DNA from 2 places in the Agathobaculum sp. TL06 genome. Region 2 is predicted to be linked to the other one. Evidence: riboswitches for the same ligand, from Rfam matches in the RefSeq annotation. Region 2 holds a riboswitch; the other holds the start of a gene.
What was found. Region 2 has a riboswitch for FMN ahead of ribD (bifunctional diaminohydroxyphosphoribosylaminopyrimidine deaminase/5-amino-6-(5-phosphoribosylamino)uracil reductase RibD). Riboswitches for the same ligand answer to the same signal wherever they lie in the genome.

Region 1 (12,127 bases), on a different contig from region 2:
GGCAGCATGACGCTTATCGATTGCGCGGGAGACGGAGGCTATCGCAACGCTGCGGCTTCCGTGCGAGAATGGATGCAGTGGAACGGCTTCCGGCAGGTTGACACACTGGTTTTGACCGCGGTGGATAAGGGGCATGCCCGCGATCTGCCTGAACTGCTGCAGCATACGCCGGTCGGACAAATCTTGATTCCGAACGGCTGCAAAGAGACGCAGCACAACAAAGAGCTGCTGCAGTTGGTTGCGGAGGCGGATGCGGAGATCGTAGAGGATACGGTGCAGTTGGACGCCGCCGCACCGGTCACGGTTTTTCCTGTCTGTGACGGCAAGCTTGGTGTGCGGATTGACGGCCATGTTTTAGTGCTGCACAGTCCCACGCAAAAACAGCTTGCGGCATTCTTTGAAACCGAGTCGTATTCCGCACCGGATATTGTGCTCTCACAACGGAATATGGAGGATACCGCGCTGCTGCGTCAGCTTATATCGGATACAAACGCGCAGCGGATCATTCTGCAGTCCGGCACAGGGGACGTGTTGCATAAATTTGAGGGAACGCCGATTGAAAGCCCATATTTCACCGGCGAACTGCAGGAACGCTACAAAAAGGAGGGATAGCGCATGGCTACACCCAGAAAAAACGCGAATAACGGCAAGGCAAAGCTGATCCACGATCTGAAAGAGCGTTCCTTTGCACCTTTATACATTATAACCGGCGACGAGGACTATATGAAGGCGCACTATCTGCGCCAACTCAAGGAAAAGGTAGTGGATGCCGCCTTTGCGGATTTTAACCTGCTGGAATACGAAGGGAAAGGCCTGACTCCGGAGCAGCTTACCGAGGCGATTGACAGTTATCCAGCCATGTCGGAGAAAAAGCTGATTATTGTTACCGACTTCGACCTTTCCAAGCCGCCGGCCGGATTTGGTGATTTACTGCCCGAGATGCTCAGTGATCTGCCGGACTATGTATGCCTGGTGTTTTATTATGACATTTTGGAGGGCAAGCTCGATAAACGGACAAAGCTCTACAAAACGCTTGAGAAAACCGCCTGCATAGCGGAATGCAGCCGTTTGGAGGAAAATGAGCTGGTTGCATGGATCGAGCGGCGGGTCCGGTCGCTTGGCTGCACGATTACCGCGGATAACGCTTCATACCTGATATTTCTGTGCGGAAATTCGATGACCAACCTGGCCGGCGAAATCGATAAGGCGGCCGCGCACACGACAACAGGGGAGATCCGTAAATACAATATCGACGCGGTATGCTCGCCGGTTCTGGACGCGGTTATTTTCGATCTGACGGATGCGATCACGGCGGGTAAATTCGACAGGGCGGTTTCCCTGGTGGGCGAGCTGATTGCGCAGAAAAATAATGAGGTTATGATTTTTACGACCATTACGCGCCACATCCAGCGGTTATACGGCGCTAAGCTGTGTGAGAGCGCAAGGGGAGGGGAGCGGCTGCTGATGGAGCTGATCGGTTCCAAATCGCCGTACTATGCCCGACAGATACAGAATGCCGCGCGCCGCGTTTCACTCGACTGGCTGCGGCAGGCGGCGTCTCTTTGCGCGCAGACGGATACCGCGCTGAAAGGGAGCGCTGTCGACCGGCAGAAGCAGATCGAGCTGACCCTGCTTGCGCTTGCATCCGCGCAAAAGGGGGAGCGCACATGATCCGTATTCGGGAAGCGATCCTTGTAGAGGGACGATATGATATCAATACGCTCAAACAGGTGGTGGATACCGTTGTATTAGAGACCGGCGGCTTCCGTATCTTCCATGACAAGGACCGGCTGAAGCTGCTGCGGCGTATTGCGCAGGCACGCGGGCTGATTATCCTGACGGATAGCGATGGCGCGGGCTTTGTGATCCGGAATTATCTGAAAGGCGCGCTGCCTCGGGACCGCATTAAGCAGGCGTATGTGCCGGATGTTTGGGGAAAGGAAAAGCGCAAGCGGCACGCTTCCAAAGAGGGCAAACTCGGCGTCGAAGGCATGCGGCCGGACATCCTGTGCGACGCGTTGCGCAGAGCTGGTGCGACCTTTCTGGAGGGGGAGGCGCAAAGAGGGGGGGATACCGCCGATAGTTCGATCACGAAAGCGGATTTCTATGCATGGGGACTGACCGGTCAAACTGACAGTGCGGCGCGGCGGCAACGGCTTCTGCAGGAGCTGGCGTTGCCTGCGCATATGACGGCCAACGCACTGCTGGAATTTATCAATGCAGTCGGAACACGGCAGGAAATTGAGGCCATCCTGCAGCATTTTTCCGAAAACCATTGACAAAACCCGTCTAATTGACCTATAATAAAAGCATAAATTAAATCAGTTCTGTTTCAGGGCGGAGTGAAAGTCTCCACCGGCAGTATACAGGGTGTCGTTCCTGATAGTCTGCGAGCCGCAAGGCATGATGGGTGTGAATCCCAACCGACGGTTATAGTCCGGATGAAAGAAACAGGTGTATCTCGGTACGTCTGCGCGCCCTTGGAGTATTTCCAAGGGCTTTTTATTTACCCAACCGAACAGAACTCCTTACAAGGGAGACAGAACCATGACAAAAGCAAGCAAGATCACCTATACCGCTGTATTTGCGGCAATCGCTACCGTTCTGATGTATTTTGAATTCCCGATCCCGCTTATGCCGCCGTTTCTCAAAGTGGATCTTTCCGGAGCGGTGGTCCTGATCGGCGCGTTTATTTTTGGCATTGGTCCGGCGATTACCATGATCGGTATCAAGGATCTGATCCATTTAACCCAGAGCCAAACGGCCGGTTCGGGGGAATTGGCGGATTTTCTGATGCTTTCCACACTGGTGATTGTTGCTGTGCTGCTTTATCGCATGCACAAAAGCCGCAAATTTGCGGTTATCGGCTGTGCCGTTGGCGCGGTGGCCATGGCCTGCATGGGAATGCTGACCAACTATTTTCTCATTATTCCGTTTTATGTGAACGGAATGGGGTGGAATCTGGATGCGATATTCCAGATGTGCGCTGCGGTTAATCCTGCGATTGACGGGATGAGTGCATACTTGTTGTTTGGCATATTGCCGTTCAATCTGATCAAGGGTGTAATTTTGACGGTGATTACGATGCTGGCTTACAAAAAGCTCAGCGTATTCATTAAATCCAAACAGATCGACCTGCATCATAAAAGCCGGCAGGCGGGCTGAAACAAAAAGCGCGGAGGGGAGAGGGCCTGCCGCGCTTTTCTAATTCTAATAAAGAAAAAGGAATCCAACAATGAAAAGAAAACGGATATTGTCCGCTGTCCTGATGTGCGCAGTCGGCGTGGGGATATGCGGCCTTTATTGCGGATTGACGCCGCGCCGCTATACGGTGTCAACGCCCAAACTCAACGCGGAGGAAAAGCTGCGCATTGTCATGCTTTCCGACCTGCACAGCTATGTTTACGGAAACGACCAGACACCGCTTGTTCGCAGGGTGCGAGAGCTGCAACCGGATATTATCGCACTATGCGGCGATATTGTTGACGATAAACAACCGCAGGACGGCGCCAAGCTGCTGCTAAAACAGATTACAGAAATCGCGCCATGCTATTATGTATCCGGCAATCATGAATATTGGAGCAGCGAGCCGGAGCAGATATTCCGGATGATAGATTCCTATGGAATACACGTCTTACATAATGAACGGGAGCGTATAACAGTGGACGGCCGAGAATATGTGATCTGTGGTGTGGATGATCCGGCAGCCTATGGCGACCGCGTGCCAAGCTCATATGGGAATGCAGCGCCTTACCGGAAAGCGCTGCAGCGCTTTGACGACCTGTTCGGGGATGACGCGTTTCATATCCTGCTGGCGCACCGTCCGGAATATATAGAAGAATACGCTGCGCATCCATTTGATTTAACGCTTTGCGGCCATGCACACGGCGGCCAATGGAGAATCCCGTATATCATGAATGGTTTGATTGCGCCGAATCAAGGATTTTTTCCGGAATACGCCGGCGGCCAGTATCAATATGGCGCCATGACGGAAATTGTGGGACGCGGCCTGGTACTGGATTGGAAGCCCCGTGTTTTTAATCCGCCGGAAATCGTCGTCGTTGATATCGTTCCCAAATAGAGAGGTGCGTTCTAAAAAGAAGATATATACAATTATACAAAAGAAAAGTTTTGTATAATTGAGGGGAGTGGAAAAAGAAGCGCATCATGAATAATGCGCTTCCAGATATTCGACCACTGCGGCGACCGCATCCAGGTCATTATTTCTGACATGGACGTCCGCCGCCTGTAATATCCCATCATCCGCATTTGCCGGCGCAAAACCCAGATATGCTGCGTGGATCATATCCTCATCATTATAGCTGTCTCCAACGGCGAATATCCGGTCGTGCGGTATTCCGCAGTTTTGTGCGATCGTTTCCAAGGCGGTTCCTTTATTGACGCCCCGTGCTGTAACCTCCCAAAATGAAGGCATACTTGACGCCATGCAAAACCGATCCTGATATGGCTTCAAAAACGCCTTTACCTGATTCATAAGCGCGGGATCGCCTGTAAAATTGATTTTGCACCAATCCGCAGTATCTGGAAGATGGTTCGGAGAAACCGTCTCGAAATCCAAATGCAGGGTGCGCATATGCTGCTCGGTTACTTCACTTGACTGGCATACCAGGATACGGTCGCCAATAAAAATTTCGCAACCTATTTGTGAAAATTCTAACAAAGTTGTCTGAATCAATTCCTTTGTTTCAACTGGCATACCGGCGCAGCGCATCACCTGATGCTGTTCGTTTAAAATCAGCGACCCATTGAGAAGGCTGTACGGCGCATTAAACGGAAGCTGCGGCAGATAGCTGCGGATTGCCCCGGGCGCGCGTCCAGTGGCTAAGGAAAAGCGTCCCCCCTCCTCTGTAAAATACCGCAGTGCGCGTTCATTTCGTTCTGATATCTGTCGGCTGCTGTCAAGTAAGGTGCCATCCATATCACAGGCCAGCAGCATTCCCTCAAATTTATTCATTCCATCTTCTCCAGTTTTGCGATAATATCCGTAAAATAGTCAGGGAGCGGTGCGGAAAAGCACATGACTTCCTCTGTTCGCGGATGCTGTAAGGTAAGGCGCGCGGCATGCAGGCATTGCCCGCCAATATGGGCGAAACGGTCTTTGGCAAAGCCGTACAGCGGGTCGCCGATGATCGGATGCCCAACCGACGCCATATGCACACGGATCTGATGCGTCCGTCCGGTTTCGAGCTGAAAGGCCATATGGGTATAACCGCGGAAACGCTGCAACACCTTATAATGGGTTATAGCGTTCCGTCCGCCTTCCACCACAGCCATTTTTTTGCGATCGGTTTTATGACGTGCAATCGGCTTATCGATGGTCCCGCTGTCCAATTTCGGGGATCCGACGACGATTGCCTCATACCCACGAAACGCGGTATGCGCCGCGATTTGTGCCGCAAGGCTTTGGTGTGCAGTGTCGTTTTTGGCCACAACCAGCAACCCGCTGGTATCTTTGTCGATCCGGTGTACAATGCCGGGACGCAGTTCGCCATTGATACCCGACAGGCTGGTACCGCAATGGAACATCAGTGCATTTACCAGAGTGCCGGACCAGTTTCCGGCAGCGGGATGAACGACCATCCCACGCGGTTTGTTGACGACAATGATGTCTGAATCCTCATATACAATATCCAGCGGAATATCCTCGGGGATCAGGTCTACCTCCCGCACTTCTGGAAGCTGGACCAGGATATCCTCTCCGCCCAACAGCTTATAATTCTTTTTTATCGCCTTGCCCGCAATGGTGACAGCCTGTTCCGCAAGCAGGTTCTGCACCGCAGAGCGGGTCAAACCTGGAATCTGTTCCGCCAAATAGCTGTCGATCCGCTGACCGGATTCCGTATCCGGTACGGATAATCGAATGTTATTCTCCATGCGCCTGCTCCGAAATTGTCTGTTTGTCCTCTTCCGCGGGCTTTGCAGCTTCTTCCGGCGGCTGTTCTTCTTTTTCTTTGTGCTGGAACATGACGTACAGGACGAAAAGCACGCCGCCCGTGCAAATAAAGATGTCCGCGACATTGAATACCGGAAAATGAATCAGGCGAAAATCGAATAAATCCACGACAAAACCGTGTATCACACGGTCGATCGCATTACCCACCGCACCCGCGGCAATCAGGACCAGTGACCATTCTCCAAGCTGCGTCTGCATCACTTTTTTTTGCAGCAGAACCAGAATGACCACGGTGATAACACAAGCCAGCGCAACAAAGATCCATCGGGAATCAAACTGGGAGAACAGGCTGAATGCGGCGCCTCGATTCTCCACATAGGTTAGATGGAATACGTCGCCGATAACCGGCAGGGTGCGCAGATCCTTCAGTTCATTCAGCGCCCAAGCCTTGACAAGCTGATCGATTTCGACCATAATCAGTGCCGCGAAGACAAATAATGGCATACATATTGACTCCTATCATAAAAAAGGGAACAGAAAATTCTGTTCCCTTTTCGCTTTCATTTAGCCGACAACCTCGGCGCAGCGCGCGCACAAGGCGGGATGCTTCGCGTTGGTACCGACGGACTGGGACTGCTTCCAGCAACGCAGGCACTTCTCACCTGCGGCGCGGCCGACTGCAATCTTCAGTCCAGGGAGGTATTCGCTCTCCATGCCGCTTCCCTCACCCGCGACAACAGCAAGCTCGGAAACAATGCACAGATCAGCCAAATCCTGGCCGCAGCCAGTGAGGAAAGACGCCGTATCCTGGTTTGCATACACGGTGACACTGGCCTCCAGCGGCTTGCCGATGACTTTTTCATTCCGAGCGCCTTCGAGCGCCTTGTTGACATCATCGCGGAATGCGGTCAGCTTGCTCCACTTTTCACAATCCTCCTCGCTGAACGCCAGGGAATCGTCTGCAGCAGGCATTTCATTGTATGCCACGTTGCGGACGTCGTCCTCCTCTGCGTGCGGCATAGCCTGCCAGATCTCGTCCGCAGTGAAGCACAGGATCGGGGAAAGCATGCGCACCAGCGCGCTGAGGATATTATACATCGCGGTCTGGGCCGAACGGCGGCTCAGACCCGTCGTATCATCACAATACAGGCGGTCCTTGATTACGTCCAGATAGAAATTGGACATATCAACAACGCAGAACTTATGGATTGCATGGAATACCGTATGGAACTCATAGGAATCGTATCCCTCGCGCACCTTGGCAACCAGCTCGTTCAGTTTCATCAGCGCCCACTTGTCAAGCTCCGGCAATTCCGCATACGCAACCCTATCGGTCTGGGGATTAAAGTCAAACAGATTGCCCAGAATATAACGCGCTGTGTTGCGGATTTTCAGGTAATTCTGTGACAAATGCCCCAGCATGTCCTTGGAAATACGCATATCCTGCCGGTAATCCGAGGACGCAACCCACAGGCGCATCACATCCGCGCCGTACTGTGCCAGAATATCATCCGGCGAAATGCCGTTGCCGCGCGATTTGGACATTTTCTGCCGTTCCTCGTCCACGATCATACCGTGGGTGATAACTGTCTTATACGGCGCTTTGCCCTGCGTGGCAATCGACGTCAGCATGGAAGACTGGAACCAGCCGCGGTACTGGTCGTTGCCCTCCAGATATACGTCCACCGGTGTCGTCTGATGCTCGCGGTTTTCAATGACTGCGCGCCAGGAGGAGCCGGAGTCAAACCAGACATCCATCGTATCGGTTTCTTTTTCAAAATCGCTGCAGCCGCACTCGCATTTGATATCCGGCGGCAGAATTTCAGACGCCTGCATATCGAACCAGGCGTTCGACCCCTTTTCGCGGAACAGATCCGCAACAAGCTGAATCGTCCGCTCGTTTACCAGCGGCTTGCCGCATTTTTTGCAGGTGAAGATCGGGATCGGCACGCCCCATACGCGCTGGCGGGAAATACACCAATCCGAACGCTCGCGGATCATGGAAGTCATGCGCTCTTCGCCCCAGGCCGGAATCCATTTGATCTGCTCGCATGCCTTGACCGCATCATCCTTGAGCGCATCCACCGAACAGAACCACTGCTCGGTCGTGCGGAAAATGATCGGGTTCTTGCAGCGCCAGCAGTGCGGATAGCTGTGTACAATCTCTTCGATTGCCAGCAGCGCGCCGCAGGACTTGAGATCTTCCAGAATGACCGGCGTGGACTTCTCATAATACAGATTCGCGTATTTTCCCGCGTCGGCGGTCGTCATCCCCTTGCCATCAACCGGTACAATGATCGGAATATCGTACTTCTGGCAGACGATGAAGTCGTCCGCGCCGAAGCCGGGCGCGGTATGAACGCAGCCGGTACCGGCGTCCAGCGTAACATGGTCGCCGCAGATCACGAGGCTCTCGCGGTCCATGATCGGGTGCTTGGTGCGCATCAGCTCCAAATCGGAGCCCAGCAGCGTACCCAACACTTCCCAGGAATCGATCTTGGCCGCTTTCATAACGGCTTCGACCAGTTCCTTGGCGAGCACATAAATATCGCCCGACGGAACCTTGACCAGATCATATTCAAACACCGGATTGACCGAGATCGCAAGGTTGCCCGGCAGCGTCCAGGTGGTGGTGGTCCAGATCACGAAATAGACATTTTCCAGCCCGCCGGTAATGGCGGCGATTTTGCCGCCCTTGTCGTCCGTTACATGGAACTTGACATAAATCGAGGAACAGGGCTCATCCTGATATTCGATTTCCGCTTCAGCCAGCGCAGTCTCATCGTGCGGACACCAGTAGACCGGCTTCATGCCCTTGTAGATATACCCGCGCTTTGCCATCTCGCCGAAAATCTCAATCTGGGCGGCTTCGTAATCATGTGTCAGCGTCAGGTACGGACGCTCCCAGTCGCCGATTACGCCCAGGCGCTTGAACTGCGTCCGCTGCGTGTTCACATGATTATGCGCAAATTCCTCGCATTTGGAACGGAATTCCGCAGTGGAAACCTTATCACGGTCCATGCCGTATGCCTTGATTGCCTGGCGCTCAATCGGGAGACCGTGCGTATCCCAGCCCGGGATATACGGCGCCTGATACCCCATCATATTGCGGGAGCGCACAATAAAATCCTTTAAGATCTTATTGAGCGCATGCCCCATATGCAGATTGCCATTGGCATAAGGAGGGCCGTCGTGCAGTACGAAAAGCGGCTTGCCTTCGTTCTTTTTCATCATCTCATGATAGATGTCCTGCTTTTCCCAGCCCTCTAAAAAGCCGGGTTCGCGCTTCGGCAAGCCGGCGCGCATCGGGAAATCGGTTTTGGGAAGATTGATCGTCTTATTGTAATCCTGCTGCATGTTGCAGTGTCAGTCCTTTCGCTTTTACTTTACTTCTTTCGGATCGTAATCCGCGCCAAATTTCAGCTCGCCAAAGTCAAATTTGCGTGTCGCATCCGCGATCGGCGCATCGGCCTTTTCCGGCGGAGCTGCTTCCGCACTGGATGGCGCCGCGGCAGCCTGCGGTGCTTTTTCCGGTGCCTGCTCGGCTGACGCCGGCTGCGGACGGACCAACTTTTCCCCCTTCGCCAGCTCTACAAGCGCCTTGGCCTGCGCCTGATAAACAGCGGAAACGCGCGCTATGAACTCGATAGTGTTCTTTTTTGCAGCCTCGAGCTTCTGCTCCTCAAGCTGTATCTCGTCCTGCGTGCTTTTCACCTTGTTTTCGGTTTCATTTTTGGCAGCGGAAACGATTTCCTCCGCTTCCTTTTTCGCCTTGTCAATCGTATCCTGCGCTATGGTCTGCGCGCTCATCAGCGCCCGGCGCATGCCGTCCTCCACACCGCGGTACTCCTCTATTTTATCGACGAGCACTTTCATTTTCGCTTTGAGTGCAGCGTTTTCCTTTTGCATGGAGGCGAATTCTTCAGCGACCCGCTCTAAGAACGTATCGACTGATTTCATGTCGTATCCGCCGAAAACCGCTTTTTCAAAACCAATTTCCTGAATTTCCTGCACCGTCATATAGTTTTCCTCCGTTATATTCTATATCCGCCGTTTTACGGGAAAATGGCCGGGCTTTGCCCGACCACTTCGCTTTCCCCATAAATTACAAGCTGTAAAGCAGCATCAAAACCAACTCAAGGGTAAAAAAAGCGAGCAAAAAAGCAATGTCAATCGGAACGTTTCGCAGCGACCGGACTCCGTCCAGCAAATGGCGGAACGGTAATACCAGCGGTTCTGTGACCGTATAAAGGAATTCATATATCTTTGAATCCCTGCCCTGAGCGAACCAAGACATAATCGCCCGCGCGAAAAGCAAAAATTCCAAGCATCGAACGATCGATGTGACAAAATTTAAAATAAAAAGATTTATCACAGCGGCCCAACCTTAAAAATACATGCCGCTGCTTTCCAGCTCATCGATCAGATCCCCCATGATATCGACGTTATAGGGCGTGATGATATATGTGCTGTTGGCAACTTTTTTTATTTTCCCCTCATTTGCGTATGCCACGCCGCTTAAAAAATCAACCAGACGACGGGCGACATCCTTATTGGTCTGCTCCAAATTGAGGACAACCGTGCGCTTATCTTTCAAATGGTCTGCGATCTCCGCCGCATTTTCAAAGCGGTCGGGCTTTACAAGAACAACAGCCAGTTGTGTCGTGGCGTTGATATTGACAACTTTATTGCTGCGGCGGGACGAAGCCGCGTCGGAAGCGATGCTGTCATAAGCGGAAGGCGAGCTGCCCATCACAGGCTCTTCGCTGCGCTTACGGGGCAGTTCCTCCTCGAACTCATCTTCGATTTCCTCGCCCTTTACCCAATCGATAAAGCCTTTGATCGAACCCATACCAAGTTCCTCCTTACGTTTTAAGGCGAGACGATCTGATAAGGCCGCGCGCCAAAGATCGCCGTGCCAATGCGAACCATATTCGCACCGCACGCAATCGCCGTTTCGAAGTCATTTGTCATACCCATAGACAAATAATCCATATTTACATTATCGTATTTTTTCGTCAAAATGTCAACAAATACTTGGTGCATTTCGGTGAAATAGCTCAAGTTTTTTGAGGTTTGGTCAGCAATCGGCGGAATCGCCATCAGGCCGCGGATGTGCAGCGACTTTTTTTCACACAATCTGGAAACCGCGTCATCCAGTTCCTCCAGCAGCAGGCCGCTTTTGGCAGCCTCTCTGCCAATATTGACCTCCAGAAGAATATCCTGCCGGACGCCGCGCTTTTCCGCTTCCTTAGCGATCGCCTCGCCAAGGCGCACCGACCCAACGGACTGGATCAGGGATACTTTGCCGATCAGATATTTGACTTTATTGGTCTGCAGCGTACCGATAAACTGCAGGTCAGCCCCCGCATAGGCATTCTGTTCGTATTTATCGAGCAGCTCCTGCACCCGATTTTCCCCACAGACGCGGATACCGCATGCAATGGCGGCGCGCACCCGTTCAGCGTCATTCATTTTGGACGCGGCAACCAAGACAATATCCTTTGGGTCGCGGCCAGCCTTTTCTGCTGCGGTGTCGATCCTTTCCTGTACGGCCTGTATCCGGCTGTAAAGCTCGCTTTTTTCCTGTTCTGTCATGTTCTCACCACCATATTATTTTGCAGATTTTTACCGCGGACAATGATTTGATCCTTTGCGACCAGCGCGCCCGCATCCGTTGCGCTCTGCTCCACAACATAGTAAGAATCTGTTTCGTACAATTTATGGATCGTTTTGAATTTTTCAACCGAGCCGCTTAAAATGTATACGCCGATTTCATTGCCATCCATGCGCACCGCCTGCTTGGGAACGCGCAGGCCGGTATAGGTGGCGATGATGATCTCTATCGGTTGGTTCCGCATGGAAACCATCTCACTGTCAAAGCTTGTCCCCTCCAGAACGACCAGAGCGGTTTCGCTGTTATGCTCCTTGATGATGGAGTATACCGATACCGGCGCTTCCATCGAGGCCTGTGTGAAGTTTACACGCAGGTTCTGCCCTTCTGTAAGCCGGTTCGCGTCCTCGGTGGAAACCTCTGAAACAAGATACCAGCTGAATCCCTGGATGATTTTCCCCATGGAAGAGGAATCCGCCTGTGCCTTTCCCTGCTGCGTCAGCTCGTGGAAGGTGTCGATTGTCAGCTCATCCAGCGCTTCCGGCGTCAGTGTTTGTTCATACCCATCCACATTATCCGAAAAATAGCCGGAAAACGGC
Region 2 (12,127 bases):
GCTGCCCGCAGTCGCACCGCCGCGAGCCGAACACGTCGCCGGTCAGGCATTCCGAATGGACGCGGCAGAGCAGGTTCTTCCCGTCCCCGATCTCCCCTTTGACGAGCGCAACATGGTGCTCGCCGGTCAGGTCGTTGACATAGCCGTAGATCTGGAATTCCCCAAAGCGTGTCGGCAGCTTGGCACTGGCCTCGCGCACCACATGCTTGTCATGCCGGCGGCAGTAATCCTGCAGGTCGCGGATGGCAATGACCGCAACGCCCCACTCGCGCGCCTTTTCGAGCAGCTCGGTCGTGCGCATCATGGTGCCGTCGTCGCGCATGATTTCACAGCACAGGCCGCACTCCTGCAGCCCCGCCAGGCGGCACAGGTCGACCGTTGCCTCGGTGTGTCCGTTGCGGGTCAGCACGCCGCCCCGGCGCGCGGTCAGCGGGAATACATGGCCCGGCCGCCGGAAATCCGCCGGCCCTGCGGCCGTATCCGCACACGCGCGGCAGGTCAGGCCGCGCTCCTCGGCGGAGATGCCGGTCGACGTATCCACATGATCGACCGAAACGGTAAACGCGGTATGGTGGTTGTCTGTATTGACCTTGACCATCTGCTCAAAGCCGAGCCGCGCCGCGATTTCCGCGCTCATCGGCGTGCAGATCAGCCCTTTGGCATGGGTCGCCATAAAGTTGACGTTCTCCGTGGTCGCAAATTCCGCCGCGCAGATCAGGTCGCCCTCGTTCTCGCGGTCCGGATCGTCGATCGCCATGATCAGCCGGCCGGCGCGCAGCTCGTCAAGCGCCTGTTCGATGGTTGCAAAGTTTTGCTGCATGATTCTGGTTCCCTCTTTCTGTTAAAAGCCGTGTTGACTAAGAAATTCCATGGTGACGCCCGTCTGCCGGGCGGTATGCGGGGCAAGCAGCTTTTCCACATACTTGCCGATCACATCGCATTCCAGATTCACCCGTTCGCCCGGCCGCTTGCCGAGCAGGATGGTCTGTGCGCCGGTATGCGGTATGATGGACACGGCAAAGCCCTGTCCATCCACCTGCGCGACCGTCAGGCTGACGCCGTCGATCGCAATCGAGCCTTTTTCCACAATGTACCGCAGCAGGGCCGCGGGCGTTTTGACCGACAGCCAGACCGCGTTATCCTCGCGCCGGAGCGACGCGACCGTACCCGTGCCGTCGATATGTCCGGACACGATGTGTCCGCCGAACCGCCCGTCCGCGGGCATCGCGCGCTCCAGATTGACCGGCGCGCCCGCGCGCAGCTCCCCCAGGCCGGAGCGGCGCAGGGTTTCGGCCATTACGTCCGCGGTAAACGTCCGCCCATCCAGCTCCGCGGCCGTCAGGCACACGCCGTTTACCGCGATGCTGTCGCCGCACCGCGTCCCCGCGAGCACGGCGTCGGCCGCAATCGTCAGCCGCGCGCCCTGCGCGCCGTGCGCGATGCGTTCGACGCGCCCGACCTCCTCTACAAGTCCTGTGAACATGGCAGATATCCCTCCAACAAAAAGTCCTCTCCGACCGGCTCGGCGGTCAGATCGGTCAGACGCCACGCATCGGCCATCCGCGCAAGCCCCTGCCCGCCGGCCGGCGTCCTGGCCGCGCTGCCGCCGAGCAGCTTGGGCGCAATATACGCCTGCACCTTGCGGACGATGCCAGCTTCCAACGCGGCGAACGCCAGCGTCGGGCCGCCCTCCAGCAGGATGCTGTCCACGCCGCGCGCGCCGAGCTTCCGCATCAGCTCACGCAGATCGACCCGTCCATCCCGCTCCCCGCAGAGCAGGATCTGCGCGCCCGCCTTTTCGAGCGCCGCGGCCCGCTCATTCCAGCCGGCTGCCGCGATTATGGTCGGCACCTCGCCCGCGCTTTGGATCAGGCGGCTGTCCAGCGGTGTGCGCGCCCGACTGTCGCACACAATGCGCAGCGGATCACGCCCGCCGGGTATGCGGCAGGTGAGCAGCGGATCGTCCGCCAGCACCGTGTCCACGCCCACCATGATTGCGGAAAGCTGCCCGCGCGCCTCATGCACCCTGCGCCGCGCGGCCTCCCCGCTCACCCAACGGCTGTCGCCCGAAGCGGACGCGATCTTGCCGTCCAGCGTCATCGCGTATTTATACACGACAAACGGCGTCCGGTGCTGGATAAAGTGGAAAAACACCTCATTCAGCCGCCGGCACTCCTGTTCCAGCACGCCGGTCTCGACCTCCACGCCCGCCTCGCGCAGCAGGCGCACCCCTTTCCCGCCGACGAGCGGATTGGGGTCCGTGCATCCGACCACCACGCGGGCGATGCCCCGCTCCAAAATCGCGTCCGTGCAGGGCGGCGTGCGGCCCCAGTGGCAGCAAGGCTCCAGCGTAACGTACAGCGTCGCGCCCGCGGGGTCCTCCGTGCAGGCGGCCAGCGCGTTGCGTTCCGCATGCGGCCCGCCGCACGCCTCATGCCAGCCCTCGCCGATCACGCGCCCGCCGCGGGCGATCACACAGCCCACCATCGGATTCGGGCTGACCCGTCCCGCGCCGCGCCGCGCCAGCTCGAGCGCCCTGCGCATCAGCAGTTCCTCTTGCAAACGGCATCATCTCCCAATAAAAAATGTCCCGAAAGCCGCAGACTTCCGGGACATATATAGCGCGCCGCCAAACAAAAAATCCTGAAACGCCGCGCGGCGTTTCAGGACAGCAAACAAGCGAATCAAACAAAGGGGGCGTCCCCTTTTGCTTTCACACTTTTCTTCTTTCATCCAGACTATACTGTCGGCCTCGGAGTTCCACCGAGTCATGCTTCCGCCGGAAAGGCGTCCGCTCGCGGGCTGTACCGCCGGTAGGGAATTGCACCCTGCCCTGAAGAAATCTGTTTATTCGGTTTTCCTGCAGAAAGCTTTCTGCTCTTTCAGTATACACCCTTCCCCGCAAAATGCAAGCATAAATTTTCGTCCGGCCTCCGCTTTCTGCAGAAAGCGGGACAGGGCTGCCGCCCTGTCCCGCTGTTCCGGCTTGTTTTCCTCGGTCAGTCGTCGTACTGCAGCGCGTCGTAACCCTCTGCGCCCGTGCGCACCTTGACCGCGTTTTCCACATCGTACACAAAGATTTTGCCGTCGCCGATGTGGCCGGTGTACAGCACCTTCTTGGCCGTTTCGATCACGGTCTCGACCGGCACCTTGGACACTACAATCTCCATCTTGATCTTGGGCAGCAGCGTCACGTCTACCTCCGCGCCGCGGTAGTACTCGGGCGCGCCCTTCTGCGTGCCGCAGCCGACCACGTTGGTCACGGTCATGCCCGCAATACCGATCTCGTTCATCGCGTTTTTCAGCACCTCGAATTTGGACTGCTTGGCAAGGATGACCACCTTGCTCAGCTTGTGTCCGCCGCTGGACGCTTCGGACGTGATCTTAGTGACCGGCACCGCCTGGGCGGGCGCGGCCGCGGCCGCTTCCCCTGCGGCGGCCTGCGCCGCCTTGGTACCCAGCACAGACGGGATCACCGGCATAAAGTCCGCATAGGCGGAGGGCAGGCCGTGCTCGGGCTTGTCAAGGCCCATGATCTCCTCGGCCTCGGAAACGCGCAGGCCGACCGTGTGCTTGATGATCTGGAACACCACGGTCATCGTGACCGCGACCCACGCGATCACCACGACCATGCCGAGTGCCTGGATACCCAGCGCGTGCCAGCCGCCGCCGTAGAACAGGCCAACCGGCGCCACGTCGTTCGTGCCGTAGGCGTAGTAGCCGAACAGGCCGACCATCAGCGTGCCGGTCGCGCCGCACAGGCCATGTACGCCGACCGCGCCGACCGGATCGTCCACCTTGAGCTTCTGGTCGATGAATTCAATGCCGAACACCACCACAAAGCCCGCGATGATGCCGATGATGGCTGCGCCGAAGGGCGTTACCGTGTCGCAGCCCGCCGTAATGGCCACCAGGCCGGCCAGCGAGCCGTTGAGCGTCATGGATACGTCCGGCTTCTTGTAGCGCACCCAGGTCACGCACATAACCGTGACCGTCGCAACCGCCGCCGCCATGTTGGTGGTGACGAACACGCGCGCCGCGGTTTCGGCCGCGCCGTTCGACAGCGCGACGGTCGAGCCGCCGTTGAAGCCGAACCAGCAGAACCACAGGATGAACACGCCCAGCGCGCCCAGGGTCAGCGAGTGGCCGGGGATCGCGCGCGCCTTGCCGTCCTTGGTGTACTTGCCGATACGCGGGCCGAGGATGGCCGCGCCAACAAACGCCGCTACGCCGCCGACCATGTGTACCGCGGTCGAGCCGGCGAAGTCATGGAAGCCAAGCTCGGCGAGCCAGCCGCCGCCCCAGATCCAGTGGCCGGAGATCGGGTAGATCACCGCCGAGATGACCATGGAATAGATGCAGTAGGCTGAGAACTTGGTGCGCTCGGCCATGGAGCCGGACACGATGGTCGCGGCGGTGGCACAGAACACGGTCTGGAAGATCAGCGTCGTCCAGTCGTAGCCCTCGCCGACCACGCCGTCCGCCAAGAAGTCAAAGCCGCCGAACACACCGTTCATCGAACCGAACATGATGCCGAAGCCGACCAGCCAGAAGATCGGCGTGCCGAGTGAAAAGTCCATCAGGTTTTTCATGATGATGTTGCCCGCGTTCTTGGCCCGGGTAAAGCCGGTCTCCACCATCGCGAAGCCCGCCTGCATGAAGAACACCAGCGCGGCGCCGACCAGCGTCCATCCAGTATCCATCGAGGCGGCAAGGTTTACAAGGTCTTGCATGAGAAAATCCCTCCTAAAAAATTTGGCGTGTATCTCCGGCCGCAAGGCCGGAAATACACGCCGTTGTGTATGATAATTTTTTACACACGAAAATTGCTTTGCCGCGCCCTTTGCCCCAAGGCTGTCGGGCCGCGTCATTCAGGTATAAAACAGGATATCCGCGTAGGTCGGGAACGGCCAGTACTCCTTTCCCACCATCCGTTCCAGCGCGTCGGCCGGCTTGCGCACGGCGTCCATGCACGGGATCACCTCATCGTGGTAGTAATGCGCGAGCGTTTCCGCGTCCGCCTTCGGCGCGGCCTCCACAGCCTCCTCCAGCGTGGATACCGCGCGCTCGAGCGCGTCGTTCAGGGCGGATACCTGCGTCAGCAGGCGGGTTTCCGCGCCGCCCGCAAGGCCGAGCTGCTTCTTGGCCAGTGCGCCGTCCGCCACCGTGCGTTCGAACGACAGGCAGGCGGGCAGGATCTCGCGGCGCGCCATGTCGCGCATGGTGAGCGCCTCGATGTGCAGGGTCTTGTAATACTCCTCGATCACGGCCTCCTCGCGGGACTCCATTTCCAGCTTGGTGTACACGCCGTGCGTCTCAAACAGACGGATGTTCTTTTCATCCGTGTAGTGCGGCAGCGCCGCATCCGTGGACTTGAGGTTGAGCAGACCGCGCTTTTCCGCTTCCGCGACCCAGCTTTCGTCGTAGCCGTTGCCGTTGAAGATGATGCGCTTGTGCGCCTTGATCTCGCGCCGCAGCAGCGCGGTGAGCGCCGCCTGGAAGTCCGCCGCGCCGTCCAGCTCATCCGCGAACTGGCGCAGCTCCTCCGCGACCGCGGTGTTGAGCATGATGTTCGGGCAGGCGATGTTGAGCGAGGAGCCCAGCATGCGGAACTCGAACTTGTTGCCTGTGAAAGCAAAGGGCGAGGTGCGGTTGCGGTCGGTCGTGTCCTTCTGGATGTCCGGCAGCGCGGACACGCCCAGATCCATCTTGGTCTTGGCCATATCCGTGTAATCCCGTCCGGCCTCGACCGCGTCCAGAATCGCCTGCAGCTCGTCGCCGATAAACATGGAGATGATCGCCGGCGGGGCCTCGTTCGCGCCCAGACGGTGGTCGTTGCCCGCGGAGGCGACCGAGATGCGCAGCAGGTCCTGATATTCGTCCACGGCCTTGATAACCGCGGTCAGGAAAAGCAAAAACTGCAGATTGCCGCTTGGCGCCTTGCCGGGTTCGAGCAGGTTCTCACCCGTGTCGGTCGAGATCGACCAGTTGTTGTGCTTGCCCGAGCCGTTGACGCCCTCGAACGGCTTTTCGTTGAGCAGGCAGACGAAGCCGTGCCTTTCCGCTACGCGCCGCATGACCTCCATGGTGAGCTGGTTGTGGTCGGTGGCGATGTTGGTCGTGGTGAACACCGGCGCCATCTCATGCTGGCAGGGTGCGACCTCGTTGTGCTTGGTCTTGGCAAAAATACCAAGCTTCCACAGCTCCTCGTCCAGTTCCTGCATGAACGCCGCCACGCGCGGACGGATGGAGCCGAAGTAGTGATCCTCCATCTCCTGTCCCTTGGGCGGCATGGCGCCGAACAGCGTGCGGCCGGTGAAGATCAGGTCCTTGCGCTTGGCATAGTCCGCCTTGTCGATCAGGAAGTATTCCTGCTCCGGCCCGACCGTGGTGGTCACGCGCTTGACGTCCTTGCCGAACAGTTTGAGCACGCGGCAGGCCTGCGTGCTGAGCGCGTCCATCGAGCGCAGCAGCGGGGTCTTTTTGTCCAGGATTTCGCCCGTATAGGAGCAGAACGCGGTGGGGATGTACAGGGTGCCGTCCTTGACGAAGGCGTAGCTGGTCGGGTCCCAGGCCGTGTAGCCACGCGCCTCGAAGGTCGCGCGCAGGCCGCCGGAGGGGAACGAGGACGCGTCCGGTTCGCCGCGGATGAGCTCCTTGCCGGAAAACTCCATCACGACCCCGCCGTCGTCCGTCGGGGAAATGAACGAGTCGTGCTTTTCAGCCGTGATACCGGTCAGCGGCTGGAACCAGTGCGTATAATGCGTTGCGCCCTTGGAGAGCGCCCAGTCCTTCATCGCGGTCGCCACGACCGGCGCGACCTCCGCATCGATCGCCGTACCCTCGCGCATGGTCTGCTTCAGCTTTTTGTATACGTCCTTGGGAAGACGCTCCCGCATCACAGTCTCGTTAAAGACCATGCTGCCGAACAGCTCCGGCACATTTTTCGCCGTATTCATATCGATTCGCTCCTTACCGTCTGTCAAATGGCAACAAAAAAAGCGCCGTGGGTGTCATTCCCACAGCGCCTTTGCTGCTTACAAGCGCAGTATACGCGCCCCGCCGCGGTTTGTCAACCCCCTTCGGCCGGATTTTTTGCTCGTCCGCCTGTTTTTGTTGCAATCTGCCGGTTTAGTCCCGTCCATCCCCTCCCATTCTGGGCAAAGTGCAAAAAATCCGCATTTTCCTTCAAACCCGCTTGACGTTTGCGCGCGCCTGTTCTACAATAAAAGAACGGACAACGGCGTCCGCTGCAAAGGAGCAATTCTGCTCGTTTGCGGCGGGCGCTTTTCTTTTTATCCCTTTCTGGAAAGCGAACCCGGCGCGCCGGGCAACATAAGGAGGAAACACCAATGCTGCAAAAAGAAGGTCAGGTCCGCATCCCGGCCGGGTGCGCGATCTCCGGTATCTTCCACAAGGACGGGACGCGGGAAAACGGGGAGCGCATCATCGCCTCCATCCGCCCCATGCACGACCGCTCGAACGGACTGGGCGGCGGCTTCGCGGGCTACGGCATTTACCCCGAGTACGCGGACTACTATGCGTTCCATGTATTTTATGACACACCGGAGGCCAAGGCCGCCTGCGAAAAGGAAATCGAACACCATTTCGACATCGTCGACCTGTCCAAAATCCCCACGCGCCGCCACCCGCGCATCACGGACGAACCCATGATCTGGCGCTACTTTGTCACCCCGCTGCACACCAAGCTCACCTCCAGCCAGCTGGACGAACGCGAATTCACCTCCCGTTTTGTCATCCGCATCAATCACACGCTGGAGGGCGCGTATATTTTCTCCTCGGGCAAAAACATGGGCGTGTTCAAGGCCAGCGGCTTTCCGGAGGACGTGGGCGAATACTATATGCTGGAGAATTACGAGGCTTACTCCTGGACCTGCCACGGCCGCTATCCGACCAACACCCCCGGCTGGTGGGGCGGCGCGCACCCCTTCGCCCTGCTGGACACGACCGTGGTCCACAACGGCGAAATCTCTTCGTACGACGCCAACCGCCGTTTTATTGAGATGTTCGGCTACTCGTGCGACCTGCTGACCGACACCGAGGTCATTACTTATATTGTCGACTACCTGGGCCGCAAGCTCGGCCTGACCTACCGCGAGATTGCAAACGTCATCGCCGCGCCCTTCTGGTCCACCATTGAGAAGCAGGAGCCGGCCGAGCGCGAGCGCCTGACCTACCTGCGCAACGCCTTTGCCTCCCTGCTGGTGACCGGACCGTTTTCCATCCTGGTCGGCTACACGGGCGGCCTGATGGCCCTCAACGACCGGCTGAAGCTGCGCTCGATGGTCGTGGGCGAAAAGGGCGACACGGTGTACATCGCGTCCGAGGAATGCGCTATCCGCGCCATCGAGCCCACGCTCGACCGCATCTGGGCGCCGCGCGGCGGCGAGCCCGTGATCGTCAATCTGCATGATGGAGGAAAGCAATAATGGCTATCGACTTTTTGTATCCGCAGTATGAGGTCGTGCGCAATTACGACCGCTGCATCGCCTGCCGCGCGTGCGAGCGGCAGTGCGCCAACGAGGTGCATTTCTACGACCCTGAATTCCAGAAGATGATGGTCGACGAGTCCAAGTGCGTCGCCTGCCACCGCTGCGTCTCCCTCTGCCCGACGCGCGCGCTGAAGATTGTCAAGACCGACCATACCTTTAAGGAAAACGCCAACTGGACGGGCAAGGCCATCTCCGAGGTCTACCGTCAGGCCGGCACGGGCGGCGTGCTGCTCTCCTCCATGGGCAATCCGGAGCCGTACCCCATCTACTGGGATAAAATCCTCATCAACGCCTCCCAGGTCACCAACCCCTCCATCGACCCGCTGCGCGAGCCCATGGAGACGCGGACCTTCCTCGGCAAAAAGCCGGGCAAAATCGAGCGCGACGCGGACGGCAACCTGATACCCAACCTGTCGCCCCAGCTCGAGCTGCGCGTGCCGGTCATGTTCTCGGCCATGAGCTACGGCTCGATCTCCTACAACGCGCACGAGTCGCTCGCCCGCGCGGCCTGCGAGCTCGGCACCTACTACAACACCGGCGAGGGCGGCCTGCACCAGGACTTCTACCAGTACGGCCCGCACACCATCGTGCAGGTCGCGTCCGGCCGCTTCGGCGTACATAAGGACTATCTGGAGGCGGGCGCGGCCATCGAAATCAAGATGGGGCAGGGCGCAAAGCCCGGCATCGGCGGCCATCTGCCCGGCCACAAGGTCGGTCCGGACATCTCCCGCACCCGCATGATCCCCGAGGGCACGGACGCCATTTCCCCGGCTCCGCACCACGACATCTACTCCATCGAGGACCTGCGCCAGCTGGTCTTTTCGCTCAAGGAAGCAACCGAGTACAAAAAGCCGGTGCTGGTCAAGATTGCGGCCGTACATAACGTGGCGGCCATCGCCTCGGGCGTGGCGCGCTCGGGCGCGGACATCATCTGCATCGACGGCTACCGCGGCGGCACGGGCGCGGCCCCGACCCGCATCCGCGACAACGTCGGCATCCCCATTGAGCTGGCGCTCGCGGCGGTTGACCAGCGTCTGCGCGACGAGGGCATCCGCGACCAGGTTTCGGTCGTGGTCGGCGGCTCCATCCGCAACGCGGCCGACCTTTTGAAGGCCATTGCGCTCGGCGCGGACGCGTGCTACATCGCGACCAGCGCGCTGCTCGCGCTCGGCTGCCATCTGTGCCGCACCTGCCAGACCGGCAAGTGCAACTGGGGCATCGCGACCCAGCGGCCCGAGCTGGTCAAGCGCCTGAATCCGGACATCGGCTCGCAGCGGCTGGTCAACCTGGTCACCGCCTGGGACCATGAGCTCAAGGAAATGATGGGCGGCATGGGCATCAACTCGATCGAGGCCCTGCGCGGCAACCGCCTGATGCTGCGCGGCATCGGCCTGAGCGACCGCGAGCTCGCTATCCTCGGCATCAAGCACGCGGGCGAATGATCTTTGATTTGATGCGCGCTGACGCGCGAAAGGGCTGCGTCAGCCCACTTCCGGATAAGAAAGGTTTGGATTCATCAGATGAAACGAGTCTATGTCAATGAAAAATGGTGCCTGGGGTGCCATTTATGCGAATATTACTGCGCGTTCGCCAACTCGGGCAAGTCCTCGATGGTCAAGGCGCTCAAGGACCACAAAATCGCGCCCCGCATCCGCATCGAGGAGCGCGACAACATCTCCTTTGCGGTGAGCTGCCGCCACTGCACCGACCCTTTGTGCGTCAAGGGCTGCATCTCGGGCGCGCTGACTATCGTGGACGGGGCCGTGCAGATCGATTCGGACAAGTGCGTCGGCTGCTACACCTGCATCCTGTCCTGCCCCTATGGCGCGCTGTCCACCTCGAATGAGGGCGCGATCCAAAAATGCGAGCTGTGCGCCAAGAATGCGTTCGGCCAGCCGATGTGCGTGCAGGGCTGCCCGAACAAGGCCATCGTATACGAGGAGAGGTGAACGCTATGAATTATGTCATCATCGGTAACGGCACCGCCGCGGTCGGCACGATCGAGGGCATCCGCGCGGTCGACCAAACCGGCCCCATCACGGTCATTTCGGACGAGCCGTATCCGGTATACGGCCGGCCGCTTATCTCCTACCTGCTGCTCGGCAAGACCACGGAGGAGAAAATGCTGCGGTACCGTCCCGCGGACTTTTACGAGAAAAACGGCGTGACCACCCTGCTCGGCCGCCGCGCGGCCAAGGTGGACGCGGCCGCGAAAACGGTCGTGCTCGAGGACGGCGCGGCCGTCCCCTATGACAAGCTGTGCATCTGTACCGGCTCGCGGCCGTTTGTGCCGCCCATGGAGGGGCTGGACACGGTGGAAAACAAGACCAGCTTTATGACGCTGGACGATGCCAAGCGGCTGGACGCCATGCTGGGCGCAGGGAACGACAAGCGCGTGCTCATCGTCGGCGCGGGTCTCATCGGCCTGAAATGCGCCGAGGGCATCCAGCAGCGCGTATCCGAGCTGACCGTCATCGACCTGGCCCCGCGCATCCTGCCCAACGTGCTCACCGAAGCGCCGGCCGCCATCATCCAGAAGCACCTGGAGGGCAAGGGCGTGCGCTTCCTGCTGGGCGACTCGGTCGCGCGGTTTGAGCCGCAGTCGGCCCACCTCAAGAGCGGCGGGACGGTTGACTTTGACGTGCTGGTGGTCGCGGTCGGCGTGCGGCCGAACACCGAGCTGGCCGCCGAAGCGGGCTGCGCGGTCGAGCGCGGCATCTTAATTGACGAGCATTCGGCCACGACCGTGCCCGACATCTACGCCGCGGGCGACTGCACGGTCTCGCACGATATCGCGGCCGAAACCGACCGCATCCTCGCCATCCTGCCCAACGCCTATATGCAGGGCGAGACCGCGGGCAAGACCATGGCGGGCGGCAGCGCCTGCTTTGACAAGGCCATCCCGATGAATGCATCGGGTTTCCTCGGGCTGCATATGATAACCGCAGGCTCGTACGACGGCGAGACCTACCTGGAGCAGGATGAGGAGCACTACAAGCTGCTCGTCACACGCGACAACCGCCTGGTCGGGTTCATCCTCATCGGGGATGTGGACCGCGCGGGCATCTACACCTCGCTCATCCGCGAGCAGACCCCGCTGGACACCATTGACTTTGATTTAATCCGCGAGAAGCCGCAGCTGATGGCATTCTCCCGCGCCGAGCGCGCGAAAAAGTTAGGAGGCGCACACGGATGACCACAGTACAGGCAAACCTCACCTATTATAAGCAGCTCAACGAGCAGCTCCGTCAGATTGACGATACCGAAATCACCATCGAAAACGCGGTCGGGCAGCGCTACCTGGGCTGCGGCTCGTCCGGCAAGGCCCTGACCATTCACGGCACGCCGGGCAACGGCCTGGGCCAGTACCTCAACGGCTCGACCATCGAGGTGTTCGGCAACGCGCAGGAGGCGGTTGGCGACACCATGAACGACGGCGACATCATCATCCATGGCAGCGCGGGCGACGCCTGCGGTTACGGCATGCGCGGCGGGCGCATCTTCATTCAGGGCGACTGCGGCTACCGCGGCGGCATTCATATGAAGGCCTACCAGGACCACTTTCCGGTGGTCGTCATCGGCGGTCGGGCCGGCTCGTTTTTGGGCGAATACCA

Region 1: another riboswitch for FMN. It lies ahead of ACYQ3S_RS00500 (ECF transporter S component); the one in region 2 lies ahead of ribD (bifunctional diaminohydroxyphosphoribosylaminopyrimidine deaminase/5-amino-6-(5-phosphoribosylamino)uracil reductase RibD).

Annotation. Positions count from the first base shown of each region.
Region 1 is NZ_BAAGGY010000001.1:97,831-109,957, reverse strand. Features, by position in the region: gene ACYQ3S_RS00515 (ComEC/Rec2 family competence protein) at 1-612, shown strand, start outside; gene holA (DNA polymerase III subunit delta) at 616-1,671, shown strand; gene ACYQ3S_RS00505 (toprim domain-containing protein) at 1,668-2,279, shown strand; FMN riboswitch at 2,325-2,457, shown strand; gene ACYQ3S_RS00500 (ECF transporter S component) at 2,548-3,165, shown strand; gene ACYQ3S_RS00495 (metallophosphoesterase) at 3,236-4,081, shown strand; gene ACYQ3S_RS00490 (HAD family hydrolase) at 4,166-4,975, opposite strand; gene ACYQ3S_RS00485 (RluA family pseudouridine synthase) at 4,972-5,895, opposite strand; gene lspA (signal peptidase II) at 5,885-6,418, opposite strand; gene ileS (isoleucine--tRNA ligase) at 6,479-9,271, opposite strand; gene ACYQ3S_RS00470 (DivIVA domain-containing protein) at 9,296-9,934, opposite strand; gene ACYQ3S_RS00465 (YggT family protein) at 10,020-10,289, opposite strand; gene ACYQ3S_RS00460 (cell division protein SepF) at 10,302-10,766, opposite strand; gene ACYQ3S_RS00455 (YggS family pyridoxal phosphate-dependent enzyme) at 10,787-11,512, opposite strand; gene ACYQ3S_RS00450 (HlyD family efflux transporter periplasmic adaptor subunit) at 11,509-12,127, opposite strand, start outside.
Region 2 is NZ_BAAGGY010000014.1:34,474-46,600, forward strand. Features, by position in the region: gene ACYQ3S_RS09765 (bifunctional 3,4-dihydroxy-2-butanone-4-phosphate synthase/GTP cyclohydrolase II) at 1-820, opposite strand, end outside; gene ACYQ3S_RS09770 (riboflavin synthase) at 842-1,483, opposite strand; gene ribD (bifunctional diaminohydroxyphosphoribosylaminopyrimidine deaminase/5-amino-6-(5-phosphoribosylamino)uracil reductase RibD) at 1,465-2,562, opposite strand; FMN riboswitch at 2,718-2,845, opposite strand; gene ACYQ3S_RS09780 (ammonium transporter) at 3,000-4,733, opposite strand; gene ACYQ3S_RS09785 (glutamine synthetase III family protein) at 4,872-6,959, opposite strand; gene ACYQ3S_RS09790 (class II glutamine amidotransferase) at 7,353-8,450, shown strand; gene ACYQ3S_RS09795 (glutamate synthase-related protein) at 8,450-9,955, shown strand; gene ACYQ3S_RS09800 (4Fe-4S dicluster domain-containing protein) at 10,034-10,462, shown strand; gene ACYQ3S_RS09805 (NAD(P)/FAD-dependent oxidoreductase) at 10,468-11,709, shown strand; gene ACYQ3S_RS09810 (GltB/FmdC/FwdC-like GXGXG domain-containing protein) at 11,706-12,127, shown strand, end outside.